Regions from separate parts of the Pantoea trifolii genome, predicted to be linked through region 2. Evidence: predicted binding sites of a transcription regulator. Region 2 holds the regulator's gene; each other region holds the start of a gene.
The links. Region 2 encodes CRP, which controls carbon source genes, mostly activating them, when cyclic AMP is high. Its sites were predicted from a motif close to ATGTGANNNNNNTCACAT; they were not measured.
Positions count from the first base shown of each region.

Region 1: NQH49_RS13505 (YfcZ/YiiS family protein) is a predicted target of CRP. The motif match lies at 3,192-3,209, and genes of this name have one in related genera.
Region 3: rbsD (D-ribose pyranase) is a predicted target of CRP. The motif match lies at 4,877-4,894, and genes of this name have one in related genera.
Region 4: rhaB (rhamnulokinase) is a predicted target of CRP. The motif match lies at 4,070-4,087, and genes of this name have one in related genera.

Region 1 covers NZ_JANIET010000001.1:2,915,617-2,923,095, forward strand. Annotated here, with positions in the region: gene fadJ (fatty acid oxidation complex subunit alpha FadJ) at 1-1,325, opposite strand, end outside; gene fadI (acetyl-CoA C-acyltransferase FadI) at 1,325-2,635, opposite strand; gene NQH49_RS13505 (YfcZ/YiiS family protein) at 2,802-3,098, opposite strand; gene fadL (long-chain fatty acid transporter FadL) at 3,458-4,741, shown strand; gene mlaA (phospholipid-binding lipoprotein MlaA) at 4,789-5,556, opposite strand; gene ccmI (c-type cytochrome biogenesis protein CcmI) at 5,592-6,803, opposite strand; gene NQH49_RS13525 (cytochrome c-type biogenesis protein) at 6,803-7,258, opposite strand; gene NQH49_RS13530 (DsbE family thiol:disulfide interchange protein) at 7,255-7,479, opposite strand, start outside.
Region 2 covers NZ_JANIET010000001.1:3,834,239-3,841,717, reverse strand. Annotated here, with positions in the region: gene NQH49_RS17915 (YccS/YhfK family putative transporter) at 1-824, opposite strand, end outside; gene crp (cAMP-activated global transcriptional regulator CRP) at 883-1,515, opposite strand; gene NQH49_RS17905 (OsmC family protein) at 1,820-2,224, shown strand; gene NQH49_RS17900 (phosphoribulokinase) at 2,276-3,145, opposite strand; gene NQH49_RS17895 (YheU family protein) at 3,207-3,425, opposite strand; gene NQH49_RS17890 (hydrolase) at 3,428-4,444, opposite strand; gene NQH49_RS17885 (LysE family translocator) at 4,505-5,107, shown strand; gene NQH49_RS17880 (LacI family DNA-binding transcriptional regulator) at 5,109-6,089, opposite strand; gene tauA (taurine ABC transporter substrate-binding protein) at 6,326-7,303, shown strand; gene tauB (taurine ABC transporter ATP-binding subunit) at 7,315-7,479, shown strand, end outside.
Region 3 covers NZ_JANIET010000001.1:4,149,658-4,157,136, forward strand. Annotated here, with positions in the region: gene rbsK (ribokinase) at 1-925, opposite strand, end outside; gene rbsB (ribose ABC transporter substrate-binding protein RbsB) at 990-1,865, opposite strand; gene rbsC (ribose ABC transporter permease) at 1,892-2,863, opposite strand; gene rbsA (ribose ABC transporter ATP-binding protein RbsA) at 2,860-4,368, opposite strand; gene rbsD (D-ribose pyranase) at 4,376-4,795, opposite strand; gene NQH49_RS19355 (YgiW/YdeI family stress tolerance OB fold protein) at 4,968-5,363, opposite strand; gene qseB (quorum sensing response regulator transcription factor QseB) at 5,544-6,206, shown strand; gene qseC (quorum sensing histidine kinase QseC) at 6,203-7,479, shown strand, end outside.
Region 4 covers NZ_JANIET010000001.1:2,104,109-2,111,587, forward strand. Annotated here, with positions in the region: gene rhaM (L-rhamnose mutarotase) at 47-361, opposite strand; gene rhaD (rhamnulose-1-phosphate aldolase) at 351-1,193, opposite strand; gene NQH49_RS09800 (L-rhamnose isomerase) at 1,204-2,460, opposite strand; gene rhaB (rhamnulokinase) at 2,453-3,925, opposite strand; gene rhaS (HTH-type transcriptional activator RhaS) at 4,216-5,037, shown strand; gene rhaR (HTH-type transcriptional activator RhaR) at 5,053-5,919, shown strand; gene rhaT (L-rhamnose/proton symporter RhaT) at 5,945-6,979, opposite strand; gene NQH49_RS09825 (hypothetical protein) at 7,346-7,479, shown strand, end outside.

The sequences.
Region 1 (7,479 bases), 920 kb from region 2:
ATAATATTTTCCGGTCGCTGCGCATGGGCGGCAATGTCGGCAATCGGTAGCGACGAGGTATTGGAGGCAAATATGGTGTGCGGCTGGCAATGGCTTTCGATTTCGCTGACCATCTGCTGCTTGAGCGCCAGATCCTCAAATACCGCTTCGATCACCAGATCGCGCTGGCTGAATCCTTGATAATCGTTGCCGCCGCTAATGCGCGCCATCTGCTGCTGACGTTCGGCCGCTTTCAGCTGACGCCGCTTCACCTTGTTGCTCAACAAGTCCCAGCTGTATTGCAGTGCATGATTCACACCGACGAGATTGATGTCTTTAATGCGCACCGGCAAACCGGCTTTCAGCGCCGTGACGCTGGCAATGCCGCCGCCCATCAATCCGCCGCCAAGCACGCCAATCTGCTTCAGCGCTTGCGGTTCAACACTGGCCATCGAGTCTTTCTTTAAGGCAGTTGAGGCGAAGAACAGGCTGCGCAGCGCGGCCGATTCTGGCGTCATCGCCAGTTGTCCAAAGGCGCGCGCTTCCGCTTCATGTCCGGCACTGCTGCCCTGCTCCAGACCGATGCGCACCACTTCAAGAATACGGTCAGCCGCAGGATAGTTGCCCTGGGTTTTGCTGTGGGTTTGACGCTGTGCCAGTGAAAACAGCACCTGACGCGCAATCGGTCCTTGCAGTAAACGATCGCGGCGCGAAAGTTCCCGGCGTGCGCCTTTTCCTTTATGTACGCGTGCAATTGCCGTTTCCAGCAGAATCGATTGCGGCACCGCGTCATCCACAATCCCGAGTTTGAGCGCCTGTTTGGCACGCAGCTGTTTGCCAGTGAGAATCAGCGGCAGCGCCTGCTGCACGCCAATCAGGCGCGGCAAACGTTGCGTACCGCCAGAACCCGGCAGCAAACCGAGCTGTACCTCCGGCAAACCGAGGCGCGTTTTGTCATCCAGCGAACAGATGCGCGCATCGCAGGCCAGCGCCAGTTCGAGGCCGCCGCCAAGGCAGGCACCGTGAATCGCCGCCACCACCGGAAACGGCAGCGCGGCAATCATCGCCATCACATCTTGTCCCTGCTTTGCCAGCGCTTCAGCTTCTTCAGCCGTTTTGCAGCTGGCGATCATGCTGATATCCGCACCGGCAACAAAGTTGTCTGGCTTGCCGGAGATCAACACTAATCCGGCTAAATCCTGATGGCTGCGCGCGTCATCCAGCACCGCTTTGATCTGCGGCACAAACTCGGCCTTCAGCGTGTTCATCTTCTCGCCCGGCACATCGATGGTAATCACACCGACATGGTCGAGGCGCATATGTAAATGAAAGGCGGATTCGCTCATTATTCGGCCTCCAGAACCATTGCTGTGCCCAGGCCGCCCGCCGCACAGGCGGTGACCAATCCTAAACCGCCGCCGCGCCGCCGCAGTTCGTGCAGCGTTTGTGTGATCATGCGCGCGCCGGTGGCAGCAAACGGATGACCATAAGCAATCGATCCGCCGAGCACGTTAAAGCGTTCTTCATTCACTTCGCCTAACGCATGCGGACGATTCAGCACCTCGCGCGCAAAGCGTTCGTCACGGAACATTTTCAGGTTGGCTAAGGTTTGTGCGGCAAAGGCTTCGTGCATATCAATCAGCGTCAGATCGTTGAGCGTGATGCCGGCGCGGTCCAGCGCCAACGGCGAAGCGTACGCCGGACCGAGCAACATGTCCTGCCAGACATCAATCGCCGTAAAGGCGTAGCTGCGCAGATAGCCAAGCGGCTGAATGCCGAGTTCGCGCGCGCGCCCTTCACGCATCAGGATCACCGCTGCGGCGCCATCGGTCAGCGGCGTGCTGTTGGCGGCGGTCACCGAACCGTGGCGACGATCAAATGCCGGGCGCAGTTTGGCATAATCGGCGGCGCTGGCGTTGAAGCGAATATTGTTGTCTTGCTCGATGGGCGCTTTCCACGGCGGCACAAACGCCGGCATCACTTCCTGAGTGAGTACGCCCGATTGCCAGGCGCGCGCCGCATGCTGGTGCGAACGCAGCGCTAACGCATCCTGCTGTTCACGGGTGATGCCGTGGCTTTTCGCCATCTGCTCGGCGGTATCGCCCATGCGTAAGCCAGTGGAATACTCCGCCACCGCCGGTGGCACTGGCAACAAATCGCGCGGACGCAAACGACGCAGGATGCTGAGTTTTTGGCTGAAGCTGCGCGCTTTGTTGAGATCCACCAGCGCACGCGCCAGCGTTTTACTGACGCCAATCGGCAGCACCGAGGATGAATCCGCGCCACCGGCAATGCCGACATCAATGGTGCCCGCCATCAAACTTTCCGTCACGTTTGCCACCGCCTGAAAACTGGTGGCGCAGGCGCGACTGACGCTATACGCATCGGTATGTACGCTTAGTCCGCTGCTCAGAACAATTTCACGCGCAATATTCGGCGCTTCCGGCATCTGCACCACCTGGCCAAACACCAGTTGATCGATAATCTCGACCGGTAATTCACTGCGCGCCACTAGTTCGCTGATCACCATGCGTCCCAACTCCAGCGCGGGAATGCCGTGAAAATCGGTCGCCTGACGGGCAAAAGGGGTGCGTAATCCGTGGGTTATGGCGATACGTTCGCCCTGACGCGTCAGCAGCGGCTGCGCTTTGCTCATTGCAATCACCTGTAATTTTTGACCGGGGCATCATTGCCAAACAGGTCTGACCTGATCATCAGTGTTAACTAAGTGTTGCTAAGTAGCCAATAAGCAGAGGAAAAAAGTGCGAGGGAATACACGAAAATGAGTTAAGGCTGCCGAAGGGGTTTCGGCAGCGACGGGATTAGCGTAGGCCGAGCTGGAAAATCAGGGTTTCCGCCTGGCAGGCAAAGGTGAAGTCGATAGACAGGCGCACAGCGTCGCCTTCATTGGCAAATTCCGCGCGAATATCGCAAGGATCGGATTCCACCTGACGCGCGCGCTCAGTCAAATGCGCCAGCATCGCTTCCGCCGCATGACGATCGGCAAACACGCCAGACCAGCTTGCGGTGCAATCGGTGTTATCCATCACGGTTCCCACATCGACACAGCAGCAGGCCGCCGTTTCGTTCGCACTACATTTTTTAATGGCATCAGTCATGGTTTTCTCCTGACGATAAATTCAACACAATCGGATCATTTTCTGCCGCAAAGTGTACGCCTGCTGCGTTTTCACATCCACGATCAAGCCGCTAAGTGACGAATATCACACTAAAAATTGATCCACAGCAAAATTGAACGTTATGTTTAAGTCGAACCGCTAAGATTTTGTTAAGCAGATCTGATTTTATCGATCAAATCAGAAATATTTAAAAAACAATATTGCAACAAATACACAGGTCGGACCTATACTCGTCGCACTGGTCTGATATGTGGTTTTGTCGTCAGTCCCTACAATTCGCCGCTCTTTGTTACGCGACGTAACAACGTTAAATAATAAATCTAGATGAGGTTGTGGTCATGAACCATAAAAACCTGTTTGCAAAGTCAGCTGTGGCAGCTGCAGTAACGCTCGTCTGTTCTCATGTTTACGCCGCGGGCTTTCAACTGAATGAATTCTCAGCAATTGGTTTAGGTCGTGCGTATTCCGGTGAAGGTGCGATGGGTGATACCGCCGCCTCTGCCAGCCGTAACCCGGCAACTATGGCGTTGATGGATCGCCCTTCTTTCTCTATCGGCGCAGTTTACATTGACCCTGAAGTGGATATTAGCGGTCAAAGCCCTTCTGGTCGCAGCCTTGATGCCAAGAATATTGCACCGAATCAGTGGATCCCTAATCTTCACTATGTGCATCCGATTAACGATCAGTGGTGGATTGGTGCGTCTGCAACCTCAAACTATGGTCTGGCAACCGAATTCAATAATGGCTATACCGCAGGGGGTTATGGCGGCAAAACCGACCTGATGACCGGCAACTTTAATATCAGCACCGCTTATCGACTGAATGAGAATTTCAGCTTTGGTATCGGATTTGATGCGGTTTATGCCAAGGCGAAGATTGAGCGTTATGCTGGTGAATCTGGCGCAGCGCTGGGCATTCCTGCCGATACCCAAATTGCCCATTTAAAGGGTGATGAATGGGGTTACGGCTGGAACGCCGGCATTTTGTATGAAGTGGATAAGAACAACCGCTTCGGTTTCACCTATCGCTCAGAAGTTAAAATCGACTTTGACGGCGATTACAAAAGCAGCCTGCCGGGTTACGTGAACTCTCTGCCACAGGCACAGCTGTTAGGCCTGCCTTACGGTACCGGCGGCTCAACCATTCCGGGTTCTCTGACACTGAATCTGCCTGAGATGTGGGAATTGTCCGGCTACCATAAAGTCGCACCACAATGGGCGGTTCACTATAGCCTTACGTATACCAGCTGGAGCCAATTTCAGGAGCTGAAAGCCACCGGCAGCAATGGCCAGACGCTGTTTTACAAGGATGAAGGCTTCCACGATGCCTATCGTATCGCGTTAGGTACCTCGTACTTCTATGACGACAACTGGACCTTCCGTACCGGTATCGCCTTTGATGACAGCCCGGTTCCGGCCGATAAGCGTTCTATCTCCATCCCGGATCAGGATCGTCTATGGTTGAGCGCCGGTGCGTCATACGCGTTCAATGAAGATGCTTCCGTCGACTTGGGTATTTCTTACATGCACGGTCAGAAAGTCACCGTGAAAGAAGGCCCGTATACCTTTAACTCTGAAGGTAAAGCCTGGCTGTACGGCGCGAACTTTAACTACAAGTTCTGATGCTTAGCTTGATAAAAAAAGGCGACTTAATGAGTCGCCTTTTTCTTTTACTGCGAATCGATATCTTTCAGATCATCCTGAATCGCACTGGCGTTCGGATTATCTTCCGGCTTCAACTTACCGCCATTGGCGATAAAGTCATGTCGCTGGAAGTAGGCATTACGAATGAAGGCGTACGGATCTTGCTGCTGACGCAAAATGGCGTCCGAATCCAGCAACTGTGCACGGGTTTCAATCCCTTCCAGCGTCCATTTACCCACCGAAATCGGCCAGCTCAGCCAGCTTAATACCGGATAGAGCGTATCGACGAAGTCACCGCCATCTTCACGGATGGTGAAGCTGCCGTAAGCCGGTAGTTCAACATACGGACCGTAACCAACGCCATAGCGTCCCAGCGTGCTACCAAAGCGATGCGGCACTTCACGCGCCAGCTCCGGATTGGCTTTTCCCGCCACGTCAATTAATCCACCCAGTCCTAACACGGTGTTCAGGAAGAAACGGGTGAAGTGGATACCTGCCTGGCGCGGCTCACCCACCAGAATGGCGTTGACCATGCTGGCAGGTTCTTCAACGTTAGCTAATACATTACTTATGCCGCTACGTGCCGGCACCGGCACATAATCGCGCCAGGCTACCGCCACCGGGCGCAGAACATACGGATCCAGCACGTTGTAGTTGAAGTTAAACATCGTGCGGTTAAAGCCTTCCAACGGATCGCTGCGCTGTGCAGGTTCCGTATTGTCAGCCGGTTTTGAGCTGGCACAACCTACCAGCAGTAAGCTGGCTAACGCCAGACCGGTCAGGCGGTTATTCATTCTTCTCTCCCTGTGCGGATCAGTAAGGTATCGCTTCAGGGCTGCTGTTGATTAATTTCCACAGCCAGTTGCTGATGACCATTCCAGGGGGTAACCGCGCTTAATCCAAACCAGTCGCCAGACTGCGGATTGGCACTGCCGTCGCGCGAAATACGCACCCTGACTTGCACCTGATGCTGCGCCGAAAGTAGGCGATCCGGCATCATGGCATTGCTGTCATCCAGCGTGAGCGATAACGGGAAGTGGCTGAGCGGTAAACGCTTCACAGCCACAGGCACCGGTGAAACACCGTCAGACACAGAAATATACAACACTCCGCCTTGCGGTAACATTTTTTCTGCCTGCGGCGTCAAACTCACCGTCAATGCCAGATTGCTATTTTGCTGTCCCGCGTCAGTTTTCGCTTGTTCAATGCTGCGCTCGATCATGGTGATGCGGCGATCGCCTGCCGGTAACAGTTTCAGCATCACCTGCCATGCACCAATTGCCTCGTTGTACTGCTGCTGTTCGAAGGCGTTAAACGCCAGCAGACTCAGCGTACGCACATCGCTGTGATCGCGTTTCAGCAGCTCTTTCAGCAACACGTTGGCCTGACGGTTATCCTGCGGATCGCTGGAGCGCGTCAGCACTTCGGCGTAATCCTGCTGCAGTTCGATATTGTCTGGCGCCAGCTGCAGCGCATGTTCAAATGCCTGGCTGGCATCGGTGGCGTTATTCAGCACCATGCCCAGGCGGCCCAGCATCGCCCAATCGTTGAGGTTCGTAGAGTCATTTTGCAGCGAGCTGCGCAGACCCAGCTGCAGACGCGCCAGCTCTTCCATAGTCAGCGGCTGCGCTTTGGGATCCATCACGCGCGCACGTAAGGCAGGATACTCTTGTTGCACGCTAACAAACGCGATTTGCTGCGCTAGTCCGCCGGTTTTCAGATACATGCCAACCGACACCACCAACAGCACAATCACGCCCGGCAACAATACCCAGCGGCTGCTGCGATGAATGGTGGCGGCATCCTGCTGCGGCACATCGGTTAACAGCGTTTGTTGCAGTTCGCGCACCATTTCCGGGCGCTCAGCCACCACGCCCTCTTCTTCATCACGCTCCAGCTCGCGCAGGCGTTGCTGATAGAAATCGGTATTGAGACGATCGCGATCGCCACTGCTGGCCTCGCGCTGACGCCAGCCGGCACGCAGAAACAGCGCGATAGCCGCCAGCAGTAAAATAATCAGGGTAATCCAGAATCCAGTCATTACGGCTTCCCGTCACGCTTAAGTAACGCCGCAAGGCGCTGTTGTTCACTGTCGTCGAGTTCGCTACGCGCTCTGCCGCGGCGATTGCGCAGAATAATGATCAGCGCGCCCAGCACCACAAACAACGCTGGACCCACCCACAAAATCAGCGTGGAAGGGGTTACCGGCGGCTCATACGTCACGAAATTACCGTAACGCGCCACCATGTAATCAATGATCTGCTGGCGGCTTTCGCCCTGCTTCATCAACTCGTAGACTTTGAGCCGCATATCCGCCGCGATCATCGCATTGGAATCGGCAATGCTGTTGTTCTGGCATTTCGGGCAACGCAGCGATGCGGTGAGATCGCGGTATTGCTCTTCCTGCTGCACCGAATCGAATTGGTATGTATCAATCGCCGCCCACAGGCTGGTGCTGAGCAGAATGCCCGCTAACAGTAGAAGCAGCCGTTTCATACGCCCGCCTCCTTATTGTATTTGTCCCACAGCGGTTTCACTTCTTCGAGCCAGACGCGATCGTTCATGTCGCCTGCGTGGCGATAACGAATGATCCCTTTGCCGTCGATCAGGAAAGTCTCCGGCGCGCCGTAAACGCCAAGATCGAGACCAAGCATCCCGTTGCCGTCATACAGGCTGAGCGCATACGGATTACCCAGCGTGTTCAGCCAGGTCACCGC
Region 2 (7,479 bases):
CGCGCCGAGATGATTTTGGCGTTCCAGCGAATCACCGCTTCGGCGTGGCTCTCTTCAACCAGCTTCTGCACCTCTTCCGGCTGATGCAAACTCACCGAGATGTGTTCCTGTAAATCCAGCGCCACCTGGAAAGCGCGCGTCAGGCGTTTGTGGCTGTTATCGCGACTGGCCGACAGCATATGCATTTGCTGGTAGCAGGTGGTGATGAGATCGACCGCCTTTTGCTGACGTGCCAGCAACGGTGGCAGCGCTTTTTCCGGATCGGTCAGCTGCGTCAGTAAGGTGTATTTGGCATCGCAGTAATCCGCCAGCTCGCGGAACAGCAGGCTGAGCGACTCGCGCATCGGCTGCTCTTTCCACAGCCAGAACCAGAACCAGTTGAATAAGCCGTACCATAGCGTGCCGCCAATGTAGAGCAGCGGCGGCACCCACATCGGCATGCGTCCAACCAGGCTGAGCGTGAAAATAGCGGCAATCAAAGTCGCGGGCAGCAATCGTGCATGCAGCGGGCCGATTTCGCCGGTCACGCCAATCAGCAGCGGCAACGCCAGCAAAATCAGCGGCAGCGGAACCTGATAAGCGGTGAGGATTTGCATCAGGAAACTGCCGGTGGCAAACAGCGAACCCCCCACAATCAGGCGTTTGAAGAAGCGTTTGTGCGGCGTATCCAGACCCGCCATGTTGCAGCAGGCCGGCACTAATGAGAACAGCAGACCTTTTTGCAGATCGCCAAACAGCCAGCCGAGAGCCACAGGCAGGCACAGCACCAGCGTTTGCCGCAGCGCGTAGTTAACTTCGGGATGATAGATGATTCGACGCCACATCAGCTCATCGCAAATAGAAACGGCGCGATGTTGCCATCACGCCGTGGGTGAGAAGAAATTAGCGGGTGCCGTAAACGACGATGGTTTTACCGTGTGCGGAGATCAGGTTCTGATCTTCCAGCATTTTCAGGATACGACCCACGGTTTCGCGTGAGCAGCCCACGATCTGACCAATCTCCTGACGGGTGATTTTGATTTGCATCCCGTCTGGGTGAGTCATCGCATCTGGTTGTTTGGCCAGATTTAGCAGCGTTTGCGCGATACGTCCGGTGACATCGAGGAAGGCAAGGTTGCCCACTTTCTCAGATGTGACTTGCAGACGACGCGCCATTTGCGACGAAAGTCGCATTAAAATATCCGGGTTTACCTGAATCAGCTGACGGAATTTTTTGTATGAAATTTCAGCCACTTCGCAGGCAGACTTCGCACGTACCCAGGCACTACGTTCCTGGCCTTCTTCGAAAAGACCGAGTTCGCCGATGAAATCTCCCTGATTGAGGTAGGAGAGAATCATCTCTTTGCCTTCTTCATCTTTAATCAGTACCGCTACGGAACCTTTTACGATGTAGTACAGCGTTTCCGCTTTCTCACCCTGATGGATGAGCGTGCTTTTGGATGGATATTTGTGAATATGGCAATGGGACAGGAACCATTCGAGTGTAGGGTCTGTTTGCGGTTTGCCGAGAACCATTCGCTATTATCCTCTGTTGTAATCGTGCCCAAAACACAGGGGGCATTTTTCCCTGTCAGGCGGTTTAATCGTCGAGCGTTTCCAGTAAAGGAAAAATTATTCCGGGTGGACTCTTAAGCTACGCTTTTGATTCTTCCGGCCTTCGTCTGTGATGACGAAAATATTTTCAGCACTGTTTGTAGCACAGCTTTTGCGAGCTGTCTTGTGTTGTCTCGCTTCAGCACAAGGGGGATTACTCTGGATTGCTGTTTGTCAGGTGAAAGCGTACTCTGGCGGCAAAACCGCCGCTTCAGGAGAGAGAATAATGCAGGCACGAGTGAAATGGGTGGAAGGTCTTACCTTTCTCGGAGAATCCTCATCTGGCCATCAGGTATTAATGGACGGTAATTCCGGTGACAAAGCGCCAAGTCCAATGGAGATGGTGCTGATGGCCGCAGGCGGCTGTAGCGCCATTGATGTGGTTTCGATCCTGCAAAAAGGGCGCAGCGATGTGGCCGATTGCGAAGTGAAACTCACCTCAGAACGCCGTGAAGAAGCGCCACGCATTTTTACCACTATCAACCTGCATTTTATTGTCAGCGGCAAAGCATTGAGCGATAAAGCGGTTGCGCGCGCGGTTGATCTGTCGGCGGAAAAATATTGCTCGGTGGCGATCATGCTGGGTAAAGGCGTGGAAATTACCCACAGCTATGAGGTTGTCGAGTTGTAATCGGTCGAAGGGGAGGCATTCATGCCTCCCTTTTCACCGCCCGCACCAAACCTATTCAATCCGCTTCCCTTCAATCAGTCGCTGTACCAGCGGCAGCATAATCAGCTCCATCGCCAATCCCATTTTGCCGCCCGGCACCACCAGCGTATTGATGTGGGAAATAAACGATCCCTGAATCATCGCCAGCAGATAGGGGAACGCGATGCCTTCCAGGCCACGGAAATGAATCACCACGAAGCTTTCGTCGAGCGAGGGAATTTCGCGGGCGGCAAACGGGTTTGAGGTATCAACGGTCGGCACGCGCTGGAAGTTAATGTGGGTGCGCGAGAACTGCGGCGTGATGAAGTTAATGTAATCCTCCATCGAACGTACCACCGAATCCATTACTGCTTCGCGTGAATGGCCGCGCTCGCCGGTGTCACGCACTAGCTTCTGAATCCACTCAAGGTTAACAATCGGCACCACGCCAACCAGCAGATCGACATGCTCCGCCACATTTTGCTGCTGCGTGACCACGCCGCCGTGCAAGCCTTCATAAAACAGCACATCGGTGTTTTCTGGTAGCGGCTGCCACGGCGTGAAAGTGCCCGGTACCTGATTCCACGGCACCGCTTCATCGTAGGTGTGCAGATATTTGCGTGATTCGCCGAGGCCGGTTTGACCGTAATGTTTGAACGTCTGCTCCAGTAGACCGAAATCATTGGCTTCCGGGCCGAAGTAGCTGATGTGGCGACCGAGATCGCGTGCTTTGCGGATCGCCATGTCCATTTCCGGACGCGTGAAGCGATGGAAACTGTCGCCCTCGAGTTCCGCCGCATGCAGGTTCAGCTGCTGGAAAATCTTACGGAAGGCGAGGCTGGTGGTGGTGGTTCCGGCGCCGCTGGAACCGGTGACGGCAATAATTGGATGCCTGGCTGACATAACAGAGCTCCCTGTGAAGTCCGGCGATGAGCATTGTTACCACGAATTGCCGCGGGGTGCATCAGCCGCGAAATTCACCCTTCGGCATAATATTGATCGATTCATGCAGTTCCGACCACACCAGCACCACGTCGCCGCGCTCCAGCTGGCGGCGCACGTCGGCGACTTTTTGCAGCAAACTGCGTTCCTGCTCGCCGTAATCGGTGCCTTCGCGTAACACGAAGGTTTCAATCAGATTTTCCAGCGTCTCCGCTTCGAGTTGTTGCCAGGGAATAATCACTATTACACATCCAGATAAGTTGAGAGCCAGTCGGGCACGCGCTGTTCCAGCCACATTTTCGGTTTAAGCAAGGTGCCGCCGACAAAGCCGACGTGGCCACCTTGCTGCGTCAGCTGATACTGAATGGAGGCTGACAGCTGGTCAGGTTGCGGGATCACGGCATCAGTCATAAAGGGATCATCTTGCGCATGAATGATCAGCAGCGGTTTACGCACGCCAGTGAGCAGCGGCATCGCGCTGGCTTGTTGATAATAGTCGCTGGCGTCAATAAAACCGTGCGCACGTGCCGTTATGGCATCATCGAATTCGCGTAAGCGGCGGAAAGCGCGTAACTGGCTGAGATCGACCGGCAGCGTGCCGGGCCAGGCGTGCAGTTTGCGCGTAGCGTTCTTTTTTAGCCGCGTCAGCAAATAGTGCTGATAGAAGCGCGAAAAGCCAACATCCAATTTGCCGCTGCACGGTTCCAGTGCCAGTGGCGCTGAGATGGCGATGCCGGCATCAATCGGCACATCGTGACCTTGCTGACCCAGCAGGCAAGCGAGCATGTTGCCGCCCAGCGAAACGCCGACTGCAGCGGTCGGCACGCTGCCCCATTCACGCTGCAGCCAGTTAAGGAAGTAGGTGGCATCTTCGGTTTCACCGGAGTGATAGATGCGCTTCAAGCGATTAGGCTCGCCGCTGCAGCCGCGAAAGTGCATCACCACCGCCAGCCAGCCGCGCGCCTGACACGCCTGCATCAGGCCATGCGCATACGGGCTGCGAAAGTTGCCTTCCAGGCCGTGAAACATCACCATGCGCGGCTTGTGACGTGCCTGCGCCGGATCTTCGCTCCACGCTAAATCGACAAAATCGCCGTCCGGAAGGTCAAGACGCTGCCAGTGCGGACGCAACGTGACGCGGCGCCGCAGAATACGCGGCAGCAGTGTTTGCAAATGCGCGTTACTGAATCCGCGCAGGGGGGTAAAGCGCTCGCCGCTGGGGCGATCAAAATAGCTTGGGTAAAGGCTTGTCTGATGCATAAGTCGCTGATAGCTTCGATGGGTTGTTCGCTTTACTGGGTGAGGAGCACCCGAATATACATGGAACTGAGTCTTTTTTTATCAATGTTAGGTTTTCTTTGGGTCGCGGCCATCACGCCCGGGCCCAATAATATGTTACTTACCGCCTCGGGTGCTAATTTTGGCTTCCTGCGCACCATTCCGCTGCTCATTGGTATCATGATTGGTATGCAAGTCATGTTGCTGATGGTGGCATTCGGCATCGGCGGTCTCATCCTGCTTTATCCCTCGCTGCATCTGATTCTGAAGATTGCCGGTAGCCTTTATCTGCTGTGGCTGGCGTGGAAAATCGCCAGCGCCGAGTATGAAAAGCTGGAAACCGATGATGTGACGGTGAAGCAGATGCCGTTCTGGCAAGGCGGCTTGCTGCAGCTGATCAACCCGAAAGCCTGGCTCATGGCCCTCGGCGCAGTGGCCAGCTTCAGCCTGGCAGGCAGCGAATATCTGCATTCGGTGCTGGCCATTAGCCTCGGCATGTTCATGGTGAACGTGGTTTCTGGGGTGATCTGGATGGGCTTTGGCTCGCTGATTGGACGTCTGCTGCGCAGCCCGCGCGCGTGGAAAATGTTCAATCTGGCGATGGGCTTGCTCACCGCCGCGTGCGTATTGCTGATTTGGCGCTGAGTTAACTGGAAGCGCGTTCAACGCGCTTCCACGGCAACACTTCATGAACCACCGACGAGTTGGGTTGGCGGATGCGTTGGACCAGCAGCTGTACGCTGCGCGCGCCCATGCGATTCATCGGTTGCTCAATCGTCGTCAGCGGTGGATTCAAACTGCTGGTAAAGTTGATGCCATCAAATCCTACCACCGCTAAATCTTCCGGCACGCGCAAGCCCGCCTCCAACGCCGCGTGTATTACGCCAACCGCCAACACATCTGATACCGCGAATACCGCATCCGGCCGTTCCGGCTGCGTCAGCAGTTCGCGCAAAGCCGCACTGCCCGCTTCGCAGGTGATATTCTCGGCGTAGGCCACACCGCACCAGCTGAGATCCAGCTGCTCCAGCGCCGCACGATATCCCTCTTCACGCTTATGTGAATAGAGGTAACGCATATCACAGTTCACCAGCGCAATGCGGCGTCGGCCTTTGCTCGCCAGATAACGCACGGTTTCGCAAGCCGCTTCTTCATTGTCAATCGCCACACTTGAGGCGGCGATCGCCGGATCGTATTCGGCACACTGAACCCAGGGCGCATCGCCAATCAATTCTTTCAACTCTTGCAGGGTACTGGCGGCATCCATGGTGATCACGCCATCGACCACTTTGCCACTCAGTAGAGCAATGTAAGCCGCTTCGCGTCGCAATTGCGATCCTGAGTTACACAGCAGAATGTGGTAACCCTGCGCTTCCGCTTCGGCTTCAATGCCCTGAACCACGCGTGAGCAGAACGGATTGGTGATGTCGGGAATCAGCACTAACAGCATATGGCTTTGTGAGGTGCGCAGCTGGCGCGCCAGTAAGTTGGGTTGATAGTCGCAGATGTCGATGGCCGCCAGCACTTTGGCGCGCGTATCCGGGCGCACGCCGGGATTCTGGTTCAAAACCCGTGAAACGGTGGCTTTGGACACACCAGCCAGGTGTGCGACTTTCTCAATCGACATGGATTCAAGACCGTAAGTAAAAAGTGAAAAATGAGATGTCTATCAATATCACAGCTGCCATGTGAGCGCGTGACATATTTACCGATTTCCCTTCTCTTTCCATTTGCACTTTCTGCATAGCCTTGCCCAATGTTGATCTAAGAACCGATCGTCATTAGGGATAATTTTTAATTCCTTTGTGAAATTACTCTTGCTGGAGAAACTGCGCAGACAAAAACACATTGGGGTGAATGGTGATGGCGATGAAAAAAACAATAACGGCGGTCGCAGCGGCTCTGGCCCTGATGGCGTTCCAGGCACAAGCGGTCAACGTTACCGTGGCGTATCAGACCTCGGCGGAACCAGCCAAAGTGGCGCAGGCGGATAACACCTTCGCCAAAGAGAGTGGTGCTACCGTCGACTGGCGCAAATTTGATAGCGGAGCCAGCGTGTTGCGTGCCCTGGCGTCGGGCGACGTACAGATTGGTAATATCGGTTCCAGCCCGCTGGCGGTCGCCGCCACGCAAAAGCTGCCGATTGAAGCTTTCCTGCTGGCCTCACAGCTCGGTAATTCCGAAGCGCTGGTGGTGAAGAAGACCATCAAAGATCCTAAAGACCTGATTGGCAAGCGCATCGCCGTGCCGTTCATCTCGACTACGCACTACAGCTTCCTCGCCGCGCTCAAACATTGGGGCATCAAACCTTCGCAAGTGACCTTAGTCAACCTGCAGCCACCGGCGATTATTGCCGCCTGGAAACGTGGTGACATTGACGGTGCTTACGTCTGGTCTCCGGCGGTCAATGAGCTAGAGAAAGATGGCAATGTGCTGACGGATTCCTCGCAGGTTGGCAAGTGGGGCGCGCCAACGCTTGATGTGTGGGTGGTGCGTAAAGATTTCGCGCAGCAGCACCCAGAAATCGTCACCGCCTTTGCCCGCAGCGCGGTTGAAGCGCAGCAAGCTTACATTGCCAATCCGGATCAATGGCTGAAGCAGTCAGACAACCTGAGCAAGCTGGCGCGCCTGAGCGGTGTACCCGAAGCGGATGTGCCGGTGCTGGTGAAAGGCAACACCTATCTCACCGCGCAGCAGCAGGTGGAGCAGCTCAGCAAACCGGTGAACAAGGCGATTGTCGATACTGCCGGCTTCCTGAAAGAGCAGGGCAAAGTGCCAGAAGCGGATAGCGATTACAGCAGCTTCGTCACCACGCGCTTCGTTGCCCCCTTAGCGAAATAACCGGAGGCCGTATGCTTAACATCACCCATCTCAATGCGCGTTACGCCGGACAACCCGCGCTACAGGACATCAACCTGCAGCTGGGCAGCCGAGACCTGCTGGTGGTGTTGGGCCCTTCCGGCTGTGGCAAAACCACGCTGCTGAACCTCATCGCCGGTTTTCTGCCGCTGGAATCT
Region 3 (7,479 bases), 320 kb from region 2:
CCTGTTGCTGCAGGAAAGCGTCGATCTCAGTGCGCCACGGCACTGAGGGCTGCGCGCCCGGACGCGTCACCGCAATCGCAGCGGCGGCATGGGCGAAACGTACGGCATCGTGCATTGGCATACCTTCCAGACGTGCGGTAATAAACGCCCCGTTGAAGGTATCTCCCGCCGCAATAGTATCGATGGCCTGCACGCTGAAGCCCGGAATGCGCACGCCGTTGCCTTGCTCACTCAGCCACACACCGCGACGGCCTAAAGTGATTAACACGGTATCGATACCTTTGGCATGCAATGCCGCAGCAGCACGCGCGGCATCTTCATCGCTCTTCACCGCAATGCCGGTGAGAATTTCTGCTTCGGTTTCATTTGGCGTGATGATGTCGATAAGCGCGAGCAGCTCATCTGAGAGCGCGGTGGCCGGTGCGGGATTCAGGATCACTTGCGTCTGCTGCGCGCGGGCAATCTTCGCGGCGGCCAGAACGCTTTCCAGCGGAGATTCCAGCTGCATCAGCAACGCATCGGCATCGGCAATCACTTGCTGGTGCTGCGCAACGCGAGTCGGCGTCAGCGCCGCATTGGCACCGGAATAGATGCCGATATTATTTTCGCCTTCGCCATTCACGAAGATCATCGCTACACCGGTCGATTCATCAGCGACGGTTTCAACCGGTGCGGTATCAATGCGGTCTTGCTGCAACTGCTGACGAATGCGCTCGCCGATATCATCGGCGCCTACGCAGGCAATAAAAGCAATGTCTGCACCGGCACGACCGGCAGCCACCGCCTGATTGGCCCCTTTGCCGCCAAAGGCAATTTGATACTGTTTCCCGATCACCGTTTCGCCCGGACGTGGAAAGTGGGCGAGGTTAAGGATGTGATCGGCATTAATGCTGCCGAGAACGGCCAGTTTTGCGCTTGTGGTCATTGGGATTCATCCAGAAAGATGCGCCACCAGGACGGTGGCGCGTTGCCCTGCTTTTCTTTACTTATTATTTGGTAACCAGCTTCAGGTCAACCGGATTAACCGCCTGCACCTTCTCGCCTTTCAATACTTTATCGGCAGTCTGCACGCCAATCACACCAATCTTGTCTGGCATCTGAGCCACAGTGGCGGTCAGTTTACCTGATTCGACAGCTTTCACACCGTCAGCGGTGCCGTCAAAGCCCACCACCAGCACGTCGGTTTTACCGGCGGTTTGCAGTGCACGCAGCGCGCCCAGCGCCATTTCGTCGTTCTGAGCGAAGACGGCCTGCACATCCGGATGTCCCTGTAGCAGGTTCTGCATCACGTTCAGACCTTTAGTACGGTCGAAGTCAGCAGGCTGGCTCGCCAGGATGTTGAATTTGTGCGCATCGGCTGCCTGTTTGAAGCCTTCGCCACGCTCGCGCGCCGCAGACGTACCGGCAATACCTTGCAGCTCAATAATCTTCGCGCCATCACCCAGTTTTTTGGCGATGAAGTCACCGGCCATTTTGCCGCCGAAACGGTTGTCAGACGCCACGTGGCTCACCACGGTGCCTTGTGCTGCCACGCGGTCCAGCGTGATCACCGGAATGTTCGCCTGGTTCGCCATCTTCACGGCGTTACCCACCGCATCAGAATCGGTTGGGTTGATCAGCAAAAGCTTGGTGCCACGCACCGTCAGATCCTGCACGTTCGCCAGCTCTTTCGCCGGGTTGTTCTGCGAATCCAGCACCACGAGGTTATAACCCAGTTGGTCAGCTTCTTTCTGTGCGCCATCTTTCAGAGACACAAAGAACGGATTATTCAGGGTTGAAACCACCAGAGCAATGGTGTCCTTTGCCATCGCGCCAGCACTAAGGGTGGCGCCAAGAATGACGGCCAATGCAGTTAACTTTTTCATTTTTAAATCCTGTGTGAAGGTCAGAGTTATTTACTGCTTTTGTTATCCACCAGCACCGCTAGCAGAATGACGACGGCTTTAACAATCATTTGGTAGTAAGACGATACGCCCATCAGATTCAGGCCGTTGTTCAGGAAACCGAGGATCAATGCACCAATCAGCGTGCCCATGATGCGGCCTTTACCGCCCGCCAGGCTGGTACCGCCCAGCACCACCGCCGCGATCGCATCCAGTTCATAACCGGTGCCCGCGGTAGGTTGAGCGGAAGAGAGACGCGCCACTTCGATGGTGCCCGCCAATGCCGCCAGCAGGCCGCACAGCGAATAAACGATGATTTTGACGCGATTAACGTTGATACCCGACAAACGCGTCGCCGCTTCGTTGCCACCTAACGCATAGATGTAACGACCAAGGCGCGTGTGATGCAGCATGTACCACGCCAGACCAAATACCGCGACCATCAGCCACACCGGCGTAGGGATGCCCAGCGGACGACCGATACCGAACCAGCCAAACAGATCGGCGTTATCGTTGAAACCGGTATTGATCGGGCTGCCGTTGGTGTAAACCATGGTGACGCCGCGCAGCAGCAGCATCATCACCAGCGTGGCAATGAAAGCCTGCACCTTGCCGCGCGCCACAATCACGCCGGTAATACCGCCAATCGCCGCCCCCAACGCCAGCGAAGCCGCAACGGCCACCAGCGCATTCACCTCTAATCCGACGATCGATGCCGCCACCGCGCCAGTCAGCGCCAGCAGCGAGCCCACTGAAAGATCAATGCCCGAAGTCAGAATCACCAGCGTCATGCCAACCGCCATAATGGCGTTGACCGACGTCTGCTGCAGAATGTTGAACATGTTGGCCAGCGTAAAGAAGTTCGGGCTCTGGCTGGCAACCACGGCGATCAACACGATCAATGCAATCAGTGATTTCTGCTCCAGCAGCCAGGCTTTGCTGAACCAACGGCGGCTGGCGGGTAAGGTTTGGGTGCTCATACAACTAACTCCTCGCTGTGTTGCTTACCGACTGCCGCCGCCATCAGGGATTCCTGGGTAGCTTGCTCACGGGAAAATTCGCCACTCAGATGGCCTTCATGCATCACTACGATGCGGTCGCTCATGCCAAGCACTTCCGGCATTTCCGACGACACCAAAATGATGCTCAGCCCTTCGGCTTTAAACTGATTAATTAACTGATAAATTTCTTTCTTTGCCCCGACATCGACGCCGCGCGTTGGCTCATCAAGAATCAACACATCAGGGCGCGTCATCAGGCCGCGCGCAATCGCCACTTTTTGCTGATTACCGCCGGACAGCAGGCCAATCGGCTGCTCCATTGAAGGGGTTTTGACGTTGAACAGGCGGATAAAATCGCCCACCGCCAACTGCTCATCGCTGTGACGCAGGTTGCCTGCGCCGGTGCTGAAATAGCGCAGCGCGGTTAGCGACATGTTCTCTTTCACCGACATGCCCAATACCAAACCATCGCGCTTACGATCTTCGGAGATATAAACGATGCCGTTCGCCAATCCTTCTTGCGGGGAGCGAGTGGTGATTTCGCGGCCATTCAGCGTGACTTTACCTTTGCTGCGCGGCAGCGCGCCGTACAGCACTTTCATCAGTTCGGTACGTCCCGCGCCCATCAAGCCCGACACGCCAAGGATTTCCCCTTTGCGCAGCGTAAAGCTGACGTCATCAACGCCCGGACCGCTGAGGTTTTCAACTTTTAAGCGGATCTCACCCGGCTGCTGATCGATACGTGGATATTGATCTTCCAGTTTGCGGCCGACCATCATCTCGATCAGGCTCTCTTCGCTGAGATCGCTCACCGCGCGCTCGGCAATAAACTGCCCATCGCGGAACACGGTGACGTCATCGCAAATCTCGAAGATCTCTTTCATGCGGTGCGAGATATAGACGATGCCGCAGCCCTGCGTTTTCAGTTCGTTGATGACGCGGAACAGCGACAGCGTTTCGGTATCGGTCAGCGCATCGGTCGGTTCATCCATAATGATGACTTTCGACTCGAAGCTGAGCACTTTAGCGATCTCGACCATCTGCTGATCGCCAATCGACAAATCGCCCACCAGCTTGTGGCTGTTGAAGCGCAGATTGAGGCGCTTTAATAGCGCATCCGCCTCGGCATACATCTTTTTCCATTCGATACGGCCAAAGCGGTTAACAAATTCGCGGCCAAGGAAGATATTCTCGGCGACGGTCAGTTGCGGAATCAGGTTAAGTTCCTGATGGATAATACCAATGCCCGCTTCCTGCGACGCTTTCGGGCCAGAGAACGCCACATCCTGACCGAGCCACTGCAGGGAACCGGCATCCATGCTGTAAATGCCGGTCAGCACTTTCATCATGGTAGATTTGCCGGCACCGTTTTCACCCACCAGCGCCATCACGCGTCCCGGATAAACAGCAAGCGATGCGCCATTCAGCGCCTTCACGCCGGGAAACGACTTTTCAATCCCTTTGAGTTGCAATAACGGTTGCATAGCGGCCTCAGAAGGTCACGCCGGCGCTCAGGATGACATTCGCATACGGAGAACACTCTCCGCTGCGAATGACCGCCTGACTACGCTGCGTTTGTTGTTTGAATTGTTCATGGCTGGTGTAACGAATGGTGATGACATTCCCCTGGTGCTGTTGCAAGGCTTCGAGCACGGCGAGCAGTGCGCTATGGAGCTGCGGATTGTGCTGCTTAATCTCCTCCGCCATCAGGGCGCTTTCGACTTGCATCTCCTGCGTGACTACCTCAACCACCTGTAAAAATTCGGGCGTACCCGGCGTTAACGCCAGATCGATGCGCTGTGGACCAGCCGGAATCGGCAAGCCTGCATCTGCAATCGTCAGCGTATCGGTGTGCCCCAGGCGAGCAATCACATGAGAGACTTCAGCGTTTAACAAGCGACCTTTTTTCATTTCTTCCACTCCACAGCGAAACGTTTCGCTGATCGGGAGTGTATAAAATGCGCACGGCAACTCAATGGCGGCATCACGGAAATGTGATCGCCATCGAAACGTTTCGCTTGTACCAGAGAGAATTTGAGTTTGGTGGGATATTGGAGCCGCTGCTGCGGCCCCGATGCAGGGATTAAGGCAGTTTACGTACCTGTTTCACGTCCAGTTCGATGGAGTTGAAATCTTTATCCAGTTCGCCGGTCAGTTCTACCTGATCCTTCGGCGTGATGGTCAAACCGTTCCAGCGTTTATGATCGATCTCGACCTTCATGGTGCCGGTGGCATCACGGAACTGATAATCCTCATCACCGATTTGCTTCTCAAGCGTACCGCGCACGGTGATCCAGCTATCGTCCTTCATCTCTTCGGCCTGTTTCACCGTGACAACGCTGGTGTTATCGGCTTTGAAGCCACCAGACTTCACCTGCGCGGATGGCGCATTCGGATCAACAAAGCCACCTTGCTGAGCGGCAAGAACCGGCGTGGCGGCCAGGGCGATGATAGCTAACAGGGCTGCAGACTTTTTCATATGTCACCTCTTTTCCATGAATGTGTTGGTTTACGGAAGCTATTTCACCATAAGGTTCTTAACAGGATCTTAAGAGAATCCGTCGGGCTAACATTCATGAAAAATAGTCTATTTGCCGGGATTTTCGCTGTACAAGAGCGATTGTGCTTCGTATAACTCCGCTTAACAGAAGGAGAGTAGATGCGCATTTTACTGATAGAAGATGACACGCTGATTGGCGACGGTTTGAAAGTCGGGTTAATCAAACTCGGATTCAGCGTGGATTGGTTTGTCTCCGGCGAAGCCGGATTTCAGGCGTTGGCGGCCGCGCCCTGGGACGCGGTGGTGCTGGATCTGTCGCTGCCGGAACGCGATGGTCTGGATATCCTGCGTCAGTGGCGCCAGCAAGGACAGGATGTGCCGGTGCTGATCCTCACCGCGCGCGATGCGCTCGATCAGCGCGTTCAGGGATTGCAGCTCGGTGCCGACGATTACCTGTGCAAGCCGTTTGCGCTGACAGAAGTGGCGGCACGCTTGCAGGCGCTGATCCGTCGCCGTCACGGCCAACTGCAGCCAGAACTCAAACACGGCAAAGTGGTGATGGCGCCCGGCAGCCATAGCGTGCTGTGCGATGGCGAAGCCGTCAGCCTGAAGAGCCGCGAACTGGCGCTGCTGGAACTGTTTCTGCGCAATCCCGGCCGTGTACTGACGCGCAGTCAGCTTGAAGAAAAGCTCTACAGCTGGGATGAAGATGTCTCCAGCAATGCGGTGGAGGTGCACATTCATCATCTGCGCAAGAAACTCGGCAGCCAGTTTATTCGCACCGTACACGGCGTCGGTTATACGCTGGGAGCGGCAGAATGAGTTTGTTTCTGCGCCTCGCCATCGGCTTTGTGCTGCTGATTATGCTGTGCGGCGGCTTGGCCAGCCTCAGCGCCTGGCACCAAACCCGCGATACGGTAGACGAGCTGTTTGATACTCAGCAAATGCTGTTCGCCAAACGACTGATTACGCTCGATCCCACCTCGCTGCAGGACGAAAAACTGCCTAACACCAAGTCGATCCTGCGTCATCATCGTGGCGATCAGGATGACGATGCGCTGGCGTTTGCCATTTTCAGCGCCGACGGCCAGCCGCTGCTCAATGACGGCGAAAATGGGCGTGATTTAGAGTTTGATTACCAACGTGATGGCTTTACCGATGGCCGCCTGCGCGGCGATAAAGAGAGCTGGCGCTTGGTGTGGCTCACCTCAGCGGATAAGCGTTATCGCGTGGTGGTTGGGCAAGAGTGGGAATACCGCGAAGATATGACGCGCGATCTGGCGCTCAGTAGCCTGCTGCCGTGGTTGATCGCCATGCCTTTTATGCTGCTGTTGCTGCTGGCGCTGGTGTGGTTCGAACTGCGCCCGTTGAAGCGCCTCACGCTTTCGCTGCATCAACGAGCGCCGGATGATGCTACGCCATTGCCGGACACGCGCTTGCCCAAAGAGGTGAAGCCGCTGGTGGTGGCGCTCAACGGCTTGTTCAGTCGCATGGCGCATCTGGTACAGCGCGAGCGTCGCTTTACCTCCGATGCCGCCCATGAACTGCGCAGCCCGCTGGCGGCGCTGCGCGTGCAGAGCGAAGTGATTCAGCTGGCCGATGATGATGAAGCGATGCGTAAACGGGCGATTCAGCAGCTGGATAGCGGCATTGTGCGCGCCACGCGTTTGGTGGATCAGCTCTTAACGCTGTCACGCGTAGAAGCTGACGATCTGCGCAGCGAGTTTCAACCGGTGGCGCTGGCACCGCTGCTGCAAAACCTGCTGGCGGAGCACTTCCCGCAGGCAGAACAACAAAACACCGCTTTGCAGTTCACCAGCCACGCCGAAACGGTGATGAACGGTCATCCGCTATTGCTGGGTTTGATGGTGCGGAATCTGCTGGATAACGCGCTGCGCTATTCGCCGTCGGGCAGCACCATTGATGTGCAGCTCAATGTTCGCGCCATTACCGTTGATGATAACGGACCGGGAGTCAGCGATGAGCAGTTGGCAAGGTTGGGTGAACGCTTCTGGCGACCGCCGGGACAGGCACAAACCGGCAGCGGATTGGGGCTTTCCATCGTGAAAAATATTGCCCAGCTGCACGGCATTCG
Region 4 (7,479 bases), 1.7 Mb from region 2:
CGGCCTGAAATTACTGCCTCTATTCGAGCGGTGAGGCGAGCGAGCGTTAAGGCAGGAAAAACATCGGTTTTAACGCCGCACTCACCGGACTGTTATCCGGATTGGATGGCATTAAATCCTTCATGGATGCCCACCAACGCTGACACACCTCCGTTTTTGCCACGGCTTCCCAGCGCGCTTCAGACTCAATTTCCACGCTGGCAAACAGCAGATTACGTTCAGCATCCAGCCAGATAGCGTAATTGTGCGCGCCATGCGCTTTTAACGTCTCGGCCAGCTCCGGCCAAATTGGCGTGTGACGGCGCAGATACTCATCGTGGCAGTGTGCATGCACCTGCATCACAAAGGCTTTACGCAACATCGCTGCGCTCCGCCTGCAGAGCGGCTTGCCACGGCTTAACGTTGAAGCGCTCACCCAGCGCGATCAGTTGCTCAGTGGTGATGCTTTGACGAATGCCACCCATCGACAGCGCTTTCACCACCACTTCGGAGGATTTCTCCGCAGTGTCGATCAGGCCAAAAGTCTCATCGAGGTTTGGACCGGCGCCAAAGATGCCATGGAACGGCCACATCACAATGCTGTGTTTTGCCATCGCGTCTGCTGTTGCCTGGCCGATTCCGTCAGTGCCTGGCACCATCCACGGCAGAATACCGACGCCATCCGGGAACACCACCAGACATTCGGTGCTGCCTTCCCACAGCAGGCGTGTGAAGCGTGCGGAATCCAGATCGACCACATAGCTCAGTGCCATAAAGTTGGTGGCGTGGCAGTGCATGATGACGCGATCAACGCCGTTTGAGACCTGCTTACGCACGCTGTGTGACTGGAAGTGAGCTGCCAGCTCTGACGTTGGCAGGCCGCCGTTACTCAAACCCCAGTGGATTTTGTATGACAAGCCTTTGTCATCGACCTGCAACAGCGCCAGACAATCAGCCGGGTCGATCTGTACGTTACGGAAAAACTTACCCGATCCGGTAACCAGGAACCAATCATTGGCCAGCGCTGGAGCAGGCTTGGTCAGCTCAATACAGCGCGGCTCAGCATAGAAATCACCGGCGAAATCTTTAACTTCTTCCGGCAGTAAACGTAAGCTGACGTTGCCGCCGTTACGCTCATCCCAGCCCTTCAACCACATGTCGCTGGTCGCTTTAACCATTCCCTGAACAAAAGCGGAAGAGAGAATATTTTGCATGGTGTGTCCCTTAACGTTGACGCAGTGTTTGTTGTTCATAATGACGGACTTCGCTCAGCCAGCTGGCATCAGCAGGGACATCGTGGCGCAGACACCAGGCTTCCCACACCGCTTGCCACGGCAACGATTTTTGCTCTTCCAGCATTGCCAGGCGACCGGTGTAATCCCCTTCGTTCTCTAGCTTGCGTAACTGATCGGTAGGTTCCAGCAGCGCGCGTAGCAGTGCTTTTTTGGCATTGCGTGTACCAATTACCCACGCCGCGATGCGGTTAATAGACGCATCAAAGAAGTCGAGACCGATATGCACCTTGTCGAACAGCTTGTGGCGCGCGATCTCGGTGGCGATGGCCTGGGTTTCATCATCAAGAATCACCACGTGGTCGCTGTCCCAGCGTACCGGACGGCTTACGTGCAGCAGCAGGCGCGGCACATAAAGCATCGCCGTGGAGATCTTGTCAGAAATAACTTCGGTTGGGTGGAAGTGGCCGGCATCCAGCGTTAGTGCGGTCTGGCGGCTGCTGGCATAGCCCAGGCAGAATTCATTGGAACCCACGGTGTAGCTTTCTGCACCGATACCAAACAGTTTGCTCTCTACCGCATCGATGTGGTGCGCGGGATTGAGTTTTTCACTGATCACTTCATCAAGCGCACTTGCCAGGCGTTGACGTGGTGCGAGGCGATCGACGGTGAGGTCTTTCATGCCGTCCGGCACCCAGATGTTCATGACGGATGCGGTACCCAGTTGCTCACCAAAGTGCGCCGAGATGCGACGGCTGGCCTTGCAGTGATCGATCCAGAACTGGCGAATCCCTTTGTCGGCGTGCGACAAGGTAAAGCCATCGGCGCTCAGTGGGTGGGAGAAGCAGCTTGGATTAAAGTCGAGGCCCAACTTGTGCGTCTTAGCCCATTCCACCCAGTTGCTGAAGTGTTTCGGTTCAATCGCATCACGATCAACCGGCTTATCGCTCTCCAGATAGATCGCATGCAGGTTAAGACGCTTGGCACCTGGAATGAGTGACATCGCTTTTTCAACATCAGAACGCAGCTCATCAGCATTACGCGCGCGGCCCGGATAGTTGCCGGTAGCCTGAATACCGCCGGTCAGTTCACCGTTCGGATTCTCGAAGCCGCGCACGTCATCACCTTGCCAGCAGTGCATCGAGACCGGAATGCCATCCAGCTGTGCCATTACCTGTTCCACATCTACACCGATGGCAGCGTAGCGTTGTTTGGCCAGTTCGAAGGCCTGTTCAATCAGCTTAGTCATATGCAAGTTCCTTAGCAGGTTGGCTGAGCGCGGCAAAGCGTGCCTGATGGGCAGCGAAGGCGCTGTTGTTCAACGGTTCAAATTTTTCTAACGGGAAGTTTTGGCTAATGCAGCGGCGTAAATCGCTGACGTCACGCAGTTCGCCTAAGGTAATGAGCTGGCAGCCGACGTTACCGAGCGTCGAAGCTTCAATCGGCCCGGCCAATACCGGCAGCTGGCAGGCATCGGCACACAATTGGTTTAACAGCGGATTCTGGCTGCCGCCGCCCACCACATGCAGCTGACGCAGCGGTGCAGCGCGTAATGTGCCGAGTTCACCAATCACCTGGCGATAGAGCAAGGCCAGACTGTCAAAGATGGTGCGGGCCAGCGCGGCAGGCGTCTGCGGAACGGGCATGTTCTGTTCGACGCAGGCGTTCTGAATCTCCTGAACCATGCTGTCTGGATTGATAAAACGACTGTGATTGGGGTTAACCAGCGCACGACAGGCAGGTTCTTTTTCAGCGTCTTTGATCAGCGAGCAGAGATCGGTGATGTGCAACTCGGTGCAGACACGTTGCAGCAGCCACAAACCCATAATGTTTTTCAGAACACGATAGCCTTCTGCTCCACCTTCATTGGTGATGTTGGCATTGAGCGCCGCCGTGCTGACACAAGGCTGCAAACTCTCAATCCCCATCAGCGACCAGGTTCCTGAGCTGAGATAAGCGGCATCATCCTGCATTAACGGTGTGGCCAAAACCGCACTCGCTGTATCGTGCGTCGCAACCGCGATCACCGGAATGTGGTTGCCGCTGGCGCTGGTCCAGTAACCAACGGTATTGCCTGGCGACGTTGGTTTGCCGAACCATTTAGCCGGCACGCCAGCCCAGGTGAGCAAATCGCTGTCCCATTCGCCGCTGTGAATATTTAGCAGTTGTGTGGTGGTGGCGTTGGTGTATTCCCAGTTCATCTGCCCGGTAAGGCGATAATGCAAATAGTCTGGAATCATCAGCGCATGCTGCACTTGTTCCTGCCAATCTGGCTGCTGCTGATGCAGTGCGTGCAGTTGATAGAGCGTGTTAAACGGCAAGAACTGAATACCGGTGCGCTGATAGATTACGCTTTTGCCGAGGTCATTAATGGCCTGAGCCATATGCCCTTCCGTGCGCTTGTCACGATAGCTTACCGCCTCGCCGACGCGCTCGCCGTTGGCATCCAGCAACACCAAATCAACGCCCCAGGTGTCGATTCCAATGCTGTCCGGCACGATGCCTTCATCATCTAGCTGAGCCAGTCCTAAACGAATCTCCTGCTCCAGTCGCTCCAAATCCCAACAATCATAATCTGCACGGCGCACACGCTGATTGGTGAAGCGACGAACTTCGCGCAGGCTGATTTGCTGATTCGCTGAACTCCATTGTGCGAGCATTACGCGCCCGCTGGATGCGCCTAAATCAATGGCAACAATGTTACGCATACTCATGGCGTGTTCTTCCTGTGATGAGATGACAACAGATTAGAAATCCCTGCTTTTTGCCACCTTCCCCTTACTGCCAGTGCGTAATAGTCACTGGCACGCTAACAAAGAAGTTCGTGAGAAAGCTCACAGAACCACACAAGAAGAGAGATGTGAGCCTTGCCGCATTTCCGTCAATCGCTGGTGAGATCTTGAAAAATTAGCCATTTTCCTGCGTCACTAAGGTGAAAATTCAAGGTAAGGTGCGGGGCGCCTGCGTAGACTCGGCAACAGTTGAACAAATAAAGAGGCGAATCATGACCGTTTTACATAGCGCAGATTTCTTCCCGGAAGGGAATTACGCCATCGCCATTGAGCCGCGCGTGCCACAGCAGGCATTTCCGGAGCATCATCATGATTTCCATGAAATTGTATTGGTGGAGCAAGGTTCTGGCATTCATGTGTTTAACGGTCAGCCACAGGCTTTATCCGCAGGGTGCGTGTGCTTCGTGCGCGATCACGATCGCCATCTTTATGAGCAAACGGAGAATTTATGTCTGACAAACGTGCTGTATCGCAGTCCGGCGGCATTCCGTTTTCTCTCGGGTTTGCAGGATCTTCTGCCGCGCGAAGAAGAGGACCACTACACATCGCACTGGCGCATCAATCACAAAGTGATGGCGCAGGCGCTGCAAATCGTTACGCAGATGAAGCAGCAAGATGCGTGGTCGCTGGAACGGCACGCACGTCAGGAACAACTTTTTCTGCAACTGTTGGTGTTGTTGCGCGAAGCGGCTCACAACGATCAATCACAGGATCAGGAAGCCCGCTTACATCGGTTGCTCGACTGGCTCAATGAGCACTACAGTGAAGAGATTGTGTGGGATGCCTTAGCCGATCGTTTTTCATTGTCGCTGCGTACCCTGCACCGCCAGATGAAGCAGCAAACCGGCAATACACCGCAGCGTTACCTGAATCGGCTTCGCCTGTTACAGGCGCGGCATTTACTGCGTCATAGTGATATGCGCATAACAGACATTGCCTACCAGTGCGGATTTGGTGACAGCAACCACTTCTCCACACTGTTCCGGCGAGAATTTGGCTGCGCGCCCAGAGCGGAGCGCCAGCAGATGTTATAACGGGAGCGTTTCCTCATGTCGCTAATCTTAACGCGCGAAGACTATTTTCCGGCCACCAATCTGCCGATTGCTGTGGCCGAGCGCATGCCACAGCCCTCCTTCCCTCCGCATCGTCATGAATTCAGTGAAATCGTTATCGTCTGGCGCGGCAACGGCCTGCATGTGTTGAACGATCGTCCATGGTTGATAACCTGCGGCGACGTTTTTTACATTCACGATAGCGACTGCCACAGCTACGACAGCGTCAACGACCTGGCGCTGGATAACATTCTTTACTGCCGCGATCGCTTTCGTCTTGGCCTCGACTGGAGTCAGTTGCTGCCGCCGCAAGAAGAAGATTCCCCGGGCTGCTGGCGTTTGACCACGCGCGGGATGGCGTTGGCGCGTGGCGTGATTAGCCAACTTGAGCGCGAGAGCCGCAAAAGTGATTCGCTATCGATTCAACTCTCCGAAGCGCTGTTTTTGCAACTCGCGCTGATTTTGCGTCGTCACGGTTATGCTGCCGATCGGCCCTGGGCATTGCCTGAAGGTGAGCAACTGGATCTGCTGATGTCGGCGCTGCAAGGTGCCATCAGCCGTCCATTCGATTTGGCGGTGTTTTGCCAGCAGAATCAGTTAAGCGAGCGCGCGTTAAAACAGCTGTTTCGCCAGCAAACCGGTATGACCGTGGGTCACTATTTGCGGCAGCTCCAACTGTGCCAGGCGAAGTATCTGCTGCGGACGCAGGATTGCTTAATCAGTGAAGTGGCCGCACGTTGCGGTTTCGATGACAGTAACTACTTTTCGGTGGTATTTACGCGGGAAACCGGTTTAACGCCGAGTGCGTGGCGGCAGCGCTTCCTGCCGCATCGTGAACTCTCATCTGAGAAAGTTAAAGCCTGACGCGAGGTGTGCGTCAGGCTTTTTATTAGTTTGCTAACCCTAATCCGACAATGTTGGCGGCAATGATGATCACCACACAACCCAGTGACAGCACGCGCACCGGACGTTGACCCGCTGATTTCCACTCTTTCAGCACCAGACCAACCAAGCCACCGCACAGCACGTAGAGACTCATATGCAGCATCCAGCTGACAAAGTCGTACTGTGCTGGGATTTTAGCGTGGCCCCAGGCGTAGAAGAAGAACTGCAGATACCACATGGTGCCGCCGAGCACGGCAAACGCGATATTGGCCAGCAGCATCGGTTTGGCGACGGAGAAATCACGGCGTACTGAGAGATCGGTTTTTACCGCCAGACGGATGAAGCAATAAGCCAGATTGACTAATGCACCGCCGCCCATGATCACCACATAGCTTGGCAAGGCCACATACAACGGATTGATACCCAGATTGGCTGCGGCTTCATGCATCGGCTTGGCGGCATCCATTGCAAACGACATGCCAGCCGAGAAGATGCCGCACATTACGGCCAGAATCAGCCCTTTCTTGAGGTTGAACTCTTCAGCGTTGATGCCCAGCGCCCGCTCTTTCAACAGGCCGGCACGTGAAACAATCGCCACACCAATCAACGCAACAAACACGCCGAGCAGCGTCATACGTCCACCGGTCGAGTTGAATAGCTCAACAAAGCGTCCCTGCAGCAGCGGCGTCATCAGGGTTCCCACCACTAAAGTGATACCGATAGCAATCCCAATGCCCATCGACATGCCGAGGTAGCGCATGGTCAACCCGTAGTTGATGTTTCCGATGCCCCACATAGCACCAAACAGAAACACCGGCATCAGTTGAGAGAAACTAAAGCTGCCGTAATACGCCCAGAAATTCGGCAGTAATACCGCACTCACCGCCCAGGGAAGAATCAGCCACGACATAATGCCGCCCACCGACCACATCGTTTCCCAGGACCACTTTTTCACCTGCTTAAATGGAGCATAAAAACAGGCGGCACTGGCGGCACCCACCAGATGCCAGAAAATACCTGCAATGATGGCACTGTTCATTGTTATTCCTTCGTAAGGTTGAGGCCAACAGGAAACCGGCGGTCTCCCGATTACCGGCAGTCTACGGTGGGCCGCTTTTCGTCAGCCTTTGGATGGCTGCCGGAAAGCGGATGTTGCTGGCAAAATTCGGTGGGTCGTCAACATAAGGATCACAAAATCGCATTTGCAGGCAGGCAATGAAGTGTTTTTTATAAGTGGCTTATTATTCAGCATATTTTTCTATTATGCTGTGTAGATCAGCACAGTTTTTGATTCACTGCCACTGCAACCGTTAACATGGCAGTCACACAAAGCCGCGCACCAGACTTTCCCCGCAGGCGTTTAATCCGTATAACGTTGGGAAAATCATCAGGACGAAGGATTGAGATGAATACCAAAAGATTGCGGCTACTGCTGTCACAATCGGTGAGCCGCGTGATGCTGGATGACATCCGCGCCATCGTGCCGGCGCAGGCGCTTAACGTCTTTATTAATGGATTAGATGAGACGCACTACGCCAC